Regions from separate parts of the Pseudoalteromonas sp. 23_GOM-1509m genome, predicted to be linked through region 2. Evidence: predicted binding sites of a transcription regulator. Region 2 holds the regulator's gene; the other holds the start of a gene.

Region 1 (7,089 bases), on a different contig from region 2:
AGAGTTGTTGCTCACGCAGCAAAAAAGCGCAAAAAATTTGCTTGATATTCTTAACGATATTTTAGATTTTTCTAAAATTGAAGCAAATGCCATGGAGCTAAATAGTAGACCCACGCAGGTCGCTCCATTTATCGAAAATATACGCTCTTTATTTACGCCGATTGTTAGTACTAAAGAAGTAGAATTTAGCATAATTCAAACCACAAATTTACCACTGTACATTAGTGTTGATGAATTACGCTTAAATCAGGTGATTATTAATTTACTCTCTAATGCGTATAAATTTACAGAGCAAGGCTTTGTGCGATTATCGTTCGATTATAACGATAATAAACTTCAGGTTAGCGTTGAAGATAGCGGTATTGGTATTGCAAAGGCACAGCAGTCATTATTATTTAGTGAGTTTACTCAAGCTGATGTGGGCGTTGCTCGTAAGTATGGCGGAACAGGGCTGGGGCTGGCTATTTCTCAAAAGCTAATAAAAATGATGGACGGTGAAATTCATTTACACAGTGAAGAGGGTAAAGGTAGTACGTTCACCTTTAGTATTAGTGCGCCAGAATCAGCAGACGCTCCCTCAAAGTTACCTAAAAAAACAGCTTCGCAGCCAAATCTTTTGGATAAACGCATACTGTTGGTAGAGGATAATGCGATTAACCGACAGGTGATTGCAAAAATGCTTGAGCCTACTAAAGCGAGTTTAACAATGGCTGAAGATGGCTTAAAGGCGCTTGAAGTATTGAAGAGTCAGTCGTTTGATTTGATTTTAATGGATTGCCAAATGCCGAACATGGATGGCTATGAATGCACTCGCGCGATTAGAACCACTGAAATTAAAACCGGCTTACGAGTACCTATAGTGGCGATCACTGCAAATGCTTATGAGGAAGATAAGCAGCGCTGTTTAATTGTTGGTATGGATGACTTTATAGCCAAACCCATTAATAGCGATGATTTATATACAGTGATTGGTAATATACTCAGTTGAGCAGCAGCTGAAGAGCACACAACATAGATCACGGTTAGTATGCTAAGTGGCCGAGGCGTGCTCGGCGACTCATATTATACTTTTTTGGTCAGCCACATACCGCCAAGTACGGAAGCAAAAAATAGCCAAAACTCTGTTTTAAGTGATACCAGTTGTACAAGCCCGGGGCCCGGGCAGACGCCGCTTAAGCCCCAACCTAAACCAAATAAAATAGAGCCAGTAATTAACCGCGTATCGACCTTTTTTAAATCGCTAAGGCTTAGTTTGTCGTTAAACACCGGCGTGCTTTTTTTAGACATCCAAAACCATGCGCCCATCATAATGGTCATTGCAACAGCCATAACAATAATTAAGCTACCGTCCCATTGCTGATTAAAAGTTAGAAAGTTAAGCACTTTATCTGGGTTGGTCATGCCACTAATAATTAGTCCCAAACCAAATACAAACCCTAAAATAAGCGTAATAATTGCGTGCATGATTTACCCTACTAAATTAGCGGTGATAATGGCGATTGCCATAAACGTACAGGTTGATACCCATGAACGGGCCGAAAAGCGAGACATACCACATACGCCGTGACCACTGGTGCAGCCATTCGCTAACGTGGTCCCCGCACCGACCAAAAGCCCTGCAATAATAATCATCCAAGGCGATAAGTTTAATTCGCCTACTAACAGCTCAGGGGCAAATAATTGTATAAATACACCTGCTAGTAATAACCCCATCACAAAACACAGTTTCCAACGAGAAGCTGCTGCCAGTGGATTAAAAATTGATTTTATAAGCCCTGAAATTCCCGCTACTTTACCAAATAAAACCAGTAATAACGCGCAGGCTAGACCAATTAAACCACCGCCAATAGCCCCAGTTAGTGGGGTGAATTCGGTTGTCATCGTTTAAATCCTCCAAGCAAGGGATACACCCAATCCTGATTGTTCCATTGAAATTGATAGTTGTTGATCAGGCGCTAAGTAGTTTGCACCTGTTACATTTTTAGAGGGTGAATAAAAAGCCATTGCGTTAAATTGCACCGCGTCACTAAGCGCATGACTAATGCCTGCTGTAAAATGCCATTCTTGCACACCGGGCGCTAAAATATTAAATAAAATGTCAGATGATGGAATGGGTTGCTCAGTATAAGAAGCACCAAACCTAATTTTTTGTTGCTCAGTGCGTTGCCATTGATAACCCAGTTTATAAATACTCATATCGTGCCAACCAAAGCCTGCTCCGGCTTCAGCCCCTAGTGGCGCTGACATTAAATTAGTAATAGGGTTGGCGATACTTTTTACTTCACTGTAATTTATTTTTTGCCAATCAAACACCACTTGGTGCGATGGTAAAAACTGCCAAGCGATACCGAGCTGAATAGAGCTTGGTAAATCAAACCCGCCTTGCTCTGCAAACAGGCCGCTGTAACGGTCAAATTCATCCATAGACACTGATGAACGGTAACTGGCGCCCCAGCTAAATGACGAGTTAATAATGTGGCTGATCCCAAGTTGCATTCCAATGCCTGTGCTGGTATCAACGCCATTATTAGACAGCGCCTCTGGCTTTTGTGAAAAGGCGGCAAAATTTGCCAAACCTTGTGCTTCAAATTGTTGCACTACATAAATAGCAGATACACCTAGGCGTATTTGTTCATTTAATTGATAGCTCATGGTTGGGCTGACAAATAACTGCTTTAAGTCAACACCGGTGGTGCCGCCATAAAATGTGCCTTGAGGGGCAGAATCAGCCACATATTCTGTGTTCATTCCGCCGTTACCGTAAACTAATAGGCCAATATTAATGCGCTCATTTAGTTGATGGCCAATAGCAAATTCGGGAATTGCAAATAAGCTGTTATCACTTTTTTTGGTGGTTGCGTCCAAATACAGTGCATTGGGAAAGTATTCATCGACCTTTGCAGCGGTGTAGTTACGCTCAGGAGCAAATAATTCTATGCCTACCGACATTTGCGTGCCATTAGCTGAAAAAGCAGCCGGGTTATTTGCACCCGACATTAATTCTTCTGATAACGCTACACCAGCACCTGCCATGCCTTTGTGAGTCATACCGTAGCCATGAGTAAAATAGCCATTCGTTGCAAATACATTAAATGTGCTTAACGCAGAGGTGAAAACAAGGCCTGAGAATAACTGTTTTTTCATTTAAATTGAGACTAAGTAGAGAAAGTTGGCGAACAATAGCTAACTTTTTATATTCCAAAAAAGAACTTTAAAAGATTATATATACTAAAAAAGCATATTGTTTGTGGATGAGGAACAGGTAAATGAAAGGGCTTACAAAGGAGGATTAAATACGCTGGAGTAAAACAGCATTATTATGCGCTATTTTACTCCAGCCAAGTAATTACATTGACTCTAATTTCATACCGCGTGTCTCTTTAATGTATTTAACCACAAAGAACACACTAATAAACGCCGAGAGGGTATAAAAACCATAGGCGCCTGCTAAACCAATACTACCTAGCATGATAGGGAAGGTCATAGTAATAGCAAAGTTAGCTATCCACTGCGCACTAGCAGCAACTGCAAGCGCTGCACCACGGATGCGGTTATTAAACATTTCGCCAAGCAGTACCCATACAATAGGGCCCCAGCTTAAACCAAAAAATACCACAAACAGGTTAGCCATTATTAAAGCAAAGGTACCCATATTTTCACTAAGTGCTAACTTGCCCGCTTCATCAAGGCCTGCACTGCCAAAGGTGTAGGTAAGTGCACTTAAACTAATAAACATACCTATACTACCTACCAGTAACAATGGCTTACGTCCCACTTTATCAACTAAAGCAATGGCAATAAAAGTAGACAAAATATTAGTGGTACCCGCAAGCACGTTTATAAACAGTGATTGTGATTCATCAAAACCAGCGGCTTGCCAAAGCTCTGAACCGTAATAAAATACCACGTTAATACCAACAAATTGTTGGAAAACTGATAAAGCTACACCCACCCAAACAATAGGGTGTACCTTTTTACTGCCATCGATAAATAAATCGCGAATACTTGGTTTTTTATCGCTTTTCAGAGACTGCTTTACGTCATTGATTTGCGCATCAGCATCATCGTTTGAAATTTTATTAAATACAGTTTTAGCGTGTTTAAGCTTGCCTTGTGCGACTAAGTAACGCGGTGACTCAGGAATAAACAAGACCCCAATTAAAAATAAGCCTGCAGGAACCAGTTCAGCCCAAAACATCCAGCGCCATGCAGCTAAGTCTAACAATAAAATACCCTCGGCACCGCCAGCAGCGTTAGCAATTAGGTAGTTACTTAAAAAGGCTGCAAATAAGCCAAGAACAATAGCGAGTTGTTGCAATGTCGCTAAGCGACCACGCAAACTTGCTGGTGCTACTTCTGCTATATAAGCAGGCGCTAAAACAGAGGCTGCACCTATGCCTAATCCACCAAATAAGCGGTAAAAAATAAACTCAGCTGAGCTATCAGCAATACCAGAGCCAAATGCACTGATAGCAAATATAAGTGCAGTGACAATCATAATAGCGCGACGGCCAAATTTGTCAGCTAATGGGCCAGCAGCTAAAGCACCCAGCGCACAACCAAGTAAAACAGAGGCAACATTAAACCCTGTTGCTACACTGCTTGAGTTAAATGTATTACCTAATGCCGATACAGTGCCATTTATAACGCCTGAATCAAAACCAAATAAAAAGCCACCAATGGCGGCAACAGCCGATATAAAAATAACGTATAAAAGTGAGCACTTTGCCGCTGCGCTTTGCTCACCTTTAGTTGCATGCTGTGTTGTCATGTTGTTCAATCCTAATTTTTATTATGTGTAATGAAGTTAAGGTACCACTAATAATTTGCGGGCAACCTTAGCACAGAGTAATCACGCTAAAAAAGATATTTCAATAGTAATACGTATGCATAAATAAATTAATTGAGTTGCGCGAGGGTCTGTTTATCTTTTGAGATTGAAGTTTCAGCAGTGTGTTTGGTTTTTAAGCAAAATAGATCTTTTGCCATGTGAATGCCCGTAAATAGGTACTAACGCTTCGTTAATGTTAAACACGCACTGCTTGAAGGGTTCTGCTATCTACACAGGTGAAGATAAGGGCCAGGGTATAAAAAGGGTGCTCGGTTTTAACTTAGTTTATTAGGTAACAAACCTCGCTGAAATTAAAGCGCCCGAGATTGAATCAATTTAAATTCTAAAAGGCTATTAACTCCTAATTGGGTTGCTAAAAGCGCTCAAATAATTATACTGTTTTTATATACAGTATTGGCGGTTTTTATGAGAAAAGAGTTACCAGCAAAATATTATTTGGCACATTTTAAAGAGCTAATAGGCTTTGTGAGCGATAAATGTATGCATTTACTTGAGCAAAAGCACATTACATTTATTAATAAAATAAACACCCTCGACGAGCAAAGCCAATGCATGCTAGCACGTATTTATTCTCGTAAGCCTTATTTAGTGCAAACTCAGTCATTAAATTATGAAGAGATTATTTCGCCTTATCAGGCACTTTTTAATTTAAAAACAGCCGGATTAGTATATGAACCCTCACAAACAGACGCTAAGCAACTGCTTAGTCATCTAACAAAGCCGGCCTTAATTGAGTTGCTAGCTCAACAAGAGCAGCCACCATTATTTAAAAAAAGTGCAGCTAAAAGTTGTTTAGTTGAAGTCGCTATTTCATTTTTTGAATCTAAGCCAGAGCGTCTTTCGCATTTGTATAATCAGTATGTGATCAATAATAGAGATGAGTGTTACCAGTATTTTGAATTTTTGTATATTGGCAGGCTCAGTGCCGGTGATGTTAATCATCAAAATCGGTTTGTACTAAGAGATTTAGGGGTAACTCCTGTTAGGCAAGGACATCATGAAAGTTTGTCTCGCTTTGACTCAATTGAGGAAGCGCAATCTAACTATGTGTTAAACCGTTTTCGGTTAGCCGTTAAAAACGCGAAAGATGACAATGAAAATGAGACGTTAGCAAAACAGTTAATAAATGAATTAGCAGTAGGGGTTGTAGCTCGAGAGCTAAAGAATAAGTTATTGGTCATACTTTATAAGCAACTAAAAACAACTAACCCTGTATTAGCGTTTGATGTACTTAATGCCTGCGAAGACGATGCGCACGCACTAGAAATTCAAATAAGAGAGCAATATAGTTTAGGCAATAAAGAATGGGTAAAGGCGCAACTTGAGAAAATTATAGAAAATCCGCTCACCGATGAGTTACTGTACTTTGCGGATGACTTTTTAATGCGCAAATTTAACAAGCAAACACGCTCACGGCTTAGTGAAATGTTAGCCAGTACACGCTGTATTATAGAAGTTGATGAACTTTACCGTGGCGATGTTGAGTTAGGTGTAAGTGATCACTACACTCGTCAAGGCAAGCAGGTTTTTTATACTGAGAATACCTTGTGGCAAAGCTTATTTGCGCTGGTTTTTTGGCAGGAACTTTTTATTGAAACCCCAACCCCCCCCTGCAACGAATTTGATATTTATCCGCAAGCCTTAAAAACAGATACATTTTATTTAAATCAATCCTCGCAAGTAGAGGCGCGGCTGGCTGCGTGTAATAGTACCCAAAAATTGCTGCGTTTAGTGTGTAACCATGCAGCGAAGTATTATGAGCAACCAAATGGCTTATTTAGATGGCACAAAGATGTATTAAAGCCATTAGAGATGCTTATTTTAAACAGCCCGATAAATGCGCTATTAAGCCATTTAAAAAACATGGCAAAAAACTACCGACAATTAAAAGATGGTTACCCCGATTTAATGATTGTTGATAACAGCGCAGTTCATTTTGAGGAGGTAAAAGCGCCCGGAGACAAGCTTAAAAGAAACCAGCTAGTGAGCATCGATAATTTAAAAAACAGTGGTTTTAAAGTCAATATTGCAGCGGTGAAGTGGTATGTAGACCCTAACCGTATTTATAGTGTGGTAGATATTGAAACTACAGGAGGCCTCAAAGGCGGTAACCGCATTACCGAAATTGGTATTGTTAAAGTAAAGCAGGGCGAAATAGTTGATACATGGACCACATTGATAAACCCAGAGCGACCCATCCCTCGTTTTATTACCAAACTAACCGGTATTAACGACGC
Region 2 (7,089 bases):
GCCGGTAAAGGCTGGCATAACCGCACCAAACACCATTATTAAACCATGCACTGTGGTCATTTGATTAAAAAAGTGAGGATCAACCAGTTGTAGGCCCGGCTGAAATAACTCAGCTCGAATAACCATCGCCATTGCCCCACCAATTAAAAACATGGTGAGTGAAAAAATTAAATATAAGCTACCTATATCTTTATGGTTGGTTGTAAATAACCAGCGCTTAAAGCCTGTGGCAGGTTGATGGGCATGATGAGCCTCATTGGTATTAGGTTGTTCTGCAATGCTACTCATTATTTAGCCTCCCCATCAGCATCCAGTGCCGCTTGTATCTCGCTCGGTTGAATTACATCACCAGTGTCATTACCCCACGCGTTGCGTTTATAGGTAATAACAGCTGCTATTTGCTTGATTGATAATTGCTTTGCGAAAGACTGCATAGCCGTACCTGGTTTACCGTGGAGCAAAATATCTATATGCCCTTTGATATCACCTATGACTATTGGGCTGCCTTTAAGAGCCGGAAAAACACCCGGCAAGCCTAATCCTGTTGGCTGATGGCACGCCGCGCAGCTCGCCATATAAACCTGCTCACCAAGCGCCATCAGCTCTTCTTTTGGTACAACTTGGTCTAATAACGCAGCGTCTGCTGCAGCTGCTTTTTGCTTGGCTTGTTTAGCCTCTGCTAACCACGTTTTGAAGTCTTCTTCTGTTTTAGCTTCTACCACAACAGGCATAAAACCATGATCTTTACCGCAAAGCTCTGCACACTGCCCACGGTAAGTACCAACCTCATTAATATTGGTCCATGTTTCATTAATAAACCCAGGGTTTGCATCTTTTTTAACGGCAAAGTCAGGCACCCACCATGAGTGAATAACATCATCTGAAGTCATTAAAAAACGTACTTTTTGATTAATTGGTAGTACCAGCGGTTTATCGACCTCGAGTAAATAATTCGGGTTTTTATCAGCAAGGTTGGTTATTTCATTTTGAGGTGTAGCTAGCATGGAATAAAACTCAACGTCCTCCCCCATATACTCGTAATGCCACTTCCACTGTGAGCCTGTAATTTTAATGGTGAGATCAGCTTTGCTGGCATCCTCCATGGCAATTAAGGTTTTAGTCGCAGGAATGGCCATAACAATTAATATGACAAAAGGGATCGCAGTCCACAGTATTTCTACTTTGGTGCTTTCATGGAATTGGGCAGGGACAGCCCCTTTAGATTTGCGATGATGAATGAGTGCCCAAAACATAATGGCAAACACGATCACCCCAATCACACAACATATTAAAAAAATAGTCATGTGCAGTTGGTATACATTATTACTTATATCGGTTACGCCTTTACGCATATTATATTGGCTATTAGCAAGCACATTCTGCGAAAAAACAAACAATATAAGCCACAAGGAAGAACTCAGCTTACCCATGTGACGGCTCCTTTGATGCTATTGCTGACGCAAAGCGAAGAGGCATACGGCTTAAACGCCTATTCGTTATTTTTATTTTTTATAAGGGTGCTGGATTTAGTAAATGTGTGTTCTCAAAACGACTAAGCTGTGAGTTATTTTTATTCCAGCTCTTTAATAACTAGTTAAAAAATAAACAATAAGCAAGGTGAGTATGAAAAATAAACAAGGTGTATTTTTTAAAATGCGCAGCTAAAAAAATAGCAACTAGTCAGGCAATTAATCTAAGAGTCAGGTTTAGTAAGGGGTGTATTGAAATTACAGGATAGAAATATAAAAAATTGTTAACTTAAAAAAGCAGAGTAAATTTGTTTATTTATAAAGTATTTAGTGATTTTATTTATGATAGGAGAAGCACTTGACAACATATAGTCATACATTTGATAAGTTAGACATTGTGCTGCTAACAAACCCAGCGCCTAATCACTATTAAGCGCTAAATTATGCTTTAATACTACATCCAGTCAGCGTTACGAATAACACCTACCGCTAAGCCTTCAATATTGAACGACTCATTTTCTAAATCGACCTCAATAGCTGAAAACTCATCATTTTCAGCATGTAAGAGTACTTTTCTGCCCGCTTTTTCTAAACGCTTCACGGTTACATCGTCGTCAACACGGGCAACAATAACTTGTCCATTTTCGGCAACTTGGGTTTTATGCACAGCAAGTAAATCACCATCCATAATACCAATGTCTTTCATACTCATACCGTTAACACGCAATAAAAAATCGGCCGCAGGTTTAAACATTAAAGGGTCAATTTTACAGTGGCTTTCTACATGCTGTTGCGCCAATATAGGCTCACCGGCAGCCACCCTGCCAATTAAAGGTAAGCCTAACTGCTCTGGCTCCTCTTCTTCAACAAGCTGAATGCCCCGACTCGCGCCTGGCTTCATTTTAATCACACCTTTTTTGGCCAGTGCTTTTAAGTGTTCTTCTGCAGCATTCGCACTTTTAAAACCCAGTGTTTGTGCAATTTCGGCACGTGTAGGAGGCATACCAGTGTCTTTAATAAACACTTTAATGAGTTCGAGTATTTGCGCTTGGCGTTTCGTTAATGGTCGCATACAACTGGTTTTCCATACAGTACAATTAACTGTGAGTATATACAGTTATTTAAAAATCGCAAATATAAATTAATGCCTTATATGCCGTTATCATCAAACAATAACCTACTTTAAAAGCAGGGTGATAAATGTAATTATTAGCAACGCATTATCATATTAATAAATTTTAATTCTCAATTACTTATCCAAGGAGCTAGCATGAGTATTTGGCATCAACCGATTACATTAGAGTTTTGTAAGCAATTAGATCAAGGTATTACAGGCCAAGGGACACTCATGAAAACCATGGGAATAGAAATCAGTGAAATTGGTGATGACTACTTAGTGGCAACTATGCCGGCAATTCCAGAGCATCATAACCCTATGGGTATCGTTCATGGTGGTGCAAATGTGGTGCTTGCTGAAACAGTAGCAAGTTATGCCGCTAACTTTGTGGTTGATTTCAATCGGTTTTATTGTGTTGGCCAAGAGATCAGTGCAAGTCATTTAAAGGCATCACGCAATGGCACATTAACGGCCACAGCGAGAGCTTATCATATCGGCAAGCGCAGCTCGGTTTGGGATATTAAAATAACCAATAGCCGCAATGAGCTTTGCTGCGTATCACGTATGACCGCAGCCGTAGTAGAGCGAAAAGGCTAGTAAGTCAATTAACCAAGGTTGAAATTAAATTACTTTTCGAAAGGGTAAATAGTAATTTCTACGCCTGCACCAATTGCAGATATACGTAACAAGGTATCTGCATGTAAGGCTTGGTTAAAGCATTTTGGCGAAGTGCCAGACTCAAACCCAATATCGAAAGTTCTGCGTGAACAACTCAACCATTGCTTTAATGCATTGCGTGAACACGACTCGATTAACTCACACAAGTGATTAATCGCTTTATCTGGCGTGGTTATTTCACCTGCAACCTCAATGCGAGCAAGTTGACGGTATTCGTCTTTATCATAATGTAAAATAGTTGCGACCTTTTTTAAATCAGCAACTAATACGCTAATATCTTGCTTTGACTCAAGCTCTAGATCTACATTTAAAAATTGAATTTCCGACATTATCTCGTTTTTACCCTCTATTAATCTCATTGCAAACTTTAACGCAGTTTTACCGTTATACCAAATCAACAACGCAGGAATCACTGCATTAACGCGTTTTTAGCGTTAGCCTCTGAATATTGCCCACTATTTACTCCTAAAAAACGCCCTACACAAAATACGCAAATTAAAATTAAAGCATGCCGGCGGCAGTTTACTTTTTTATTCTAGGCCTTAAACTAGCCGCTCCTGTAGTTCACGTATGTGATGGATATGATTCGGTTTATTTTAGCTTTGTTGGCTTGCTGTGCTTGTTTTTCAGCAATGGGCGAACAATTTACGCGGTTTTCGAGTGCCAAAAAGCACTTAATTAATACCCTTCCCGAAAACGCTAAAAGTATTTATTGTGGTTGCGATATAAAAAAACAAGGCAAAAAGTTGGTACCCGACCCTACCCATTGTGGCTACGTGCCTCGCAACACACTAACCCGCTCAGGCAAAGTAAATCAACGTGCCCTGCGAATTGAATGGGAACATATTGTCCCTGCATGGGAATTTGGTCACCAGTTACAATGTTGGCAAGATGGTGGGCGTAAAAACTGCCGCAAAGTTAGCGCTAAGTTTCGCTTGATGGAAGCCGATATAAACAATTTAGCCCCTGCAATTGGTGAAATTAACGCCGATCGCTCAAACTACCGCTTTGGCATGTTAGCCCAAAACGCGACGCAATATGGTCGCTGTGAGGTTAAAGTTAATTTTAAACAACGTGTTGTTGAACCGCCTGTTCATGCACGTAAACGCATTGCCGATGCGTACGCTTACATGCAAAAAACGTATGGTTTAAAAATTTCAGCTAAACAACAAAAGCTATTTAATGCTTGGCAACAACAAGCTTATGCTGCTAACACAAATAGTAAAAAGCTGTAAGTTTAAATTAAAAGCGTGTAACACACGCTTTTAATTAACCTATAACGCTTGGTGTGGTCCAAATATTTCGTAGTGAATGTTTGAGCTTTGCACACCTAAATCAAGTAGCTGGCCTTTTACGTAAGCCATAAATGATGCTGGTCCACACAAATAAAATGCCCCTTCGCTAATAGGTAATGATGCCTCAAGCACCGATAAATCCATTAGCCCAGTGAAATCACACTCCTCGCCACCTTGATTAAACCAAGTAAATGTTTTTAGCTGTGGATGCATTGCCGTTTGCTGCGCTAAATACCCTTTAAATGAAAATTCGCGGCTGTTTTCACACGCGTGCAAATAACTAATCGCTTGATTTTTATCACCACTAAGTAGCGTTTGCAGCATCGCCATCATCGGGGTTTGGCCAACGCCTGCTGAAATAAGTACCACTGGAGTTGCCTCATTTTTTAAAATGAAATCTCCCGCTGGCGGGTATAACTCTACTCGTGCGCCTTGCTCTAGTGAGTGTAAATAATTAGACACCACGCCAGGCTTTGGTTGGCACTCTTTTTTAACGCTAATACGATAGTTTTTAGCATTGCTCTTTTGCGAAATAGAATACTGGCGGATCTCTTCATATTCTGCGCCCTCAGGCTTAACTTTAATGCCAATGTACTGTCCTGGCTTGTAGGTAATAACTGCTTTACCATCCACAGGTGTCAGCGTAAAACTAGTTACGAATTCAGATTCAATATGTTTATCAGTAATTTCAAACTGGCGCGTGCCTGCCCAGCCACCATGGTTGTTTTTACTGTGCGCATACAATGCCGCTTCTTCGGTAATACAAATATCAGCAAGTACACCGTAGGCTTCGCGCCACGCATATTCAACATCGGCAGTAAACTGCTCAGGAATAAGCTCTTTTAACGTACCGATTAAATGTGCGCCCACAATAGGATAATGCTCAGGTAAAATATTTAAGCTGGTATGCTTATGATTAATTCGCGCTAGCGCCTCTTTTAACACGGCTAAATTATCAATATTTTGCGCGTACGCAGCCAACGCATTAAATAATGCAAATTGCTGACGACCCGTTTCTTGATTAGTCATATTAAAAATATGTTTAAGCTCGGGATTATGACTAAACATGCGCTTGTAAAAATGATCGGTTACGACCGTACCTGCCTCTGCAAGCAATGGCACCGTGCTTTTAACTATTTGTATGGTTTTATCGGATAACATGTTTATTTCCTATGTAATAACTAACTGCTTGCATTTAGCATTACACAGAGTGTGCCAACCAATTAAACCTATAATATTCAAAAGGTTAAATTAACTCGCTTTACAAGATGGGTCTTTATGACCTACTATAAAACCTGTAAAAATACACTAAAAGGTCATTTTGACATGAACCAACAATTCAACCTGACGCAAGTTGCATTAGAACTTGCGCAAAGTACGTTACATGCTCACAGTTTTGAGCAACTTTTAGCCACGGTTGAACGTGTTATTCCCAGCGATGCCAGTGCATTATTAATTCGCCAAGGTGAGCAATTAAAACCCTTAGCCATTAAAGGGCTTATGCCCGATAGCCTAGGACGACGTTTTGATATTGCGGAGCATCCTCGCCTTAAAGCCATCTGCAGTAGTCGTTTGGCTCTGCAATTTGCACATGACTGTCCACTACCTGATCCATACGACGGGCTACTACTGGCTAAAACCGGTGATATTCCAGTGCATGCCTGCTTAGGGTTACCCCTTTATGATAAAAACGCACTACTTGGCATTCTGACCTTTGATAGCCTTAACGCCAATGCGTTTGACGGTATTACCACTGATACACTCAACACCTTACAAACCTTGTGCAGTGCGCACTTTAAAACAGCCCTAGAGCTTGCCCATTACAAACAACATGCGCAGCACTCTAGTGAATTAGTACAAGCGTTAAACCGTGAGGCGCTCAAACGTGATGGTGGTGAAATTATTGGCCAAAGCTCAGCAATACAAACGCTTAAAAATGAGATAAAACTGGTTGCGGCATCAAACTTTAGTGTCCTTATTTTAGGTGATACTGGGGTCGGCAAAGAGTTGGTGGCACGTAATATTCACTTACACTCCGCACGTAAAGATCAGCCATTAATTCATTTAAATTGTGCATCACTGCCTGAAAACCTCGCAGAAAGTGAATTTTTTGGCCATGCAAAAGGCGCTTTTACCGGCGCCCAAAATGCCCGCCAAGGTAAATTTCAGTTAGCCGATGGCGGCACCTTATTTTTAGATGAAATCGGCGAGCTGCCTCTGGCTATGCAAAGTAAATTATTACGCGTACTGCAAAGTGGCGAAGTACAAACCGTTGGCGAAGATGAACTTAAATATGTCGATGTTAGAGTGATTGCAGCAACCAATCGCGACCTAAAACACGAAGTAACACAAGGACGGTTTCGCGCCGATTTGTACCATCGATTAAGTGTTTATCCACTCACAGTCGCTCCATTGAAAGCCCGTGATGAAGATGTTATTTTATTAGCCGGTTATTTTGCAGAAAAAACAGCCCGCAAGCTCGCTATTAAACAGCTAAAACTCAGTATTGAAACGCAACTGCTGCTTAAAA

Evidence for each region. Region 2 encodes LexA, which represses DNA repair genes until DNA is damaged. Its sites were predicted from a motif close to TACTGTATNNNNATACAGTA; they were not measured.
Region 1: N523_RS0113865 (exonuclease domain-containing protein) is a predicted target of LexA. The motif match lies at 5,226-5,245, and genes of this name have one in related genera.

Annotation. Positions count from the first base shown of each region.
Region 1 is NZ_KI912433.1:107,951-115,039, reverse strand. Features, by position in the region: gene N523_RS0113890 (hybrid sensor histidine kinase/response regulator) at 1-988, shown strand, start outside; gene N523_RS0113885 (DUF6691 family protein) at 1,063-1,464, opposite strand; gene N523_RS0113880 (YeeE/YedE family protein) at 1,468-1,881, opposite strand; gene N523_RS0113875 (OmpP1/FadL family transporter) at 1,885-3,144, opposite strand; gene N523_RS0113870 (sugar porter family MFS transporter) at 3,347-4,771, opposite strand; gene N523_RS0113865 (exonuclease domain-containing protein) at 5,258-7,089, shown strand, end outside.
Region 2 is NZ_JADO01000020.1:69,158-76,246, forward strand. Features, by position in the region: gene ctaD (cytochrome c oxidase subunit I) at 1-288, opposite strand, end outside; gene coxB (cytochrome c oxidase subunit II) at 288-1,430, opposite strand; gene lexA (transcriptional repressor LexA) at 1,924-2,541, opposite strand; gene N523_RS0108725 (PaaI family thioesterase) at 2,740-3,183, shown strand; gene N523_RS0108730 (hypothetical protein) at 3,213-3,593, opposite strand; gene N523_RS0108735 (endonuclease) at 3,846-4,499, shown strand; gene hmpA (NO-inducible flavohemoprotein) at 4,539-5,720, opposite strand; gene norR (nitric oxide reductase transcriptional regulator NorR) at 5,886-7,089, shown strand, end outside.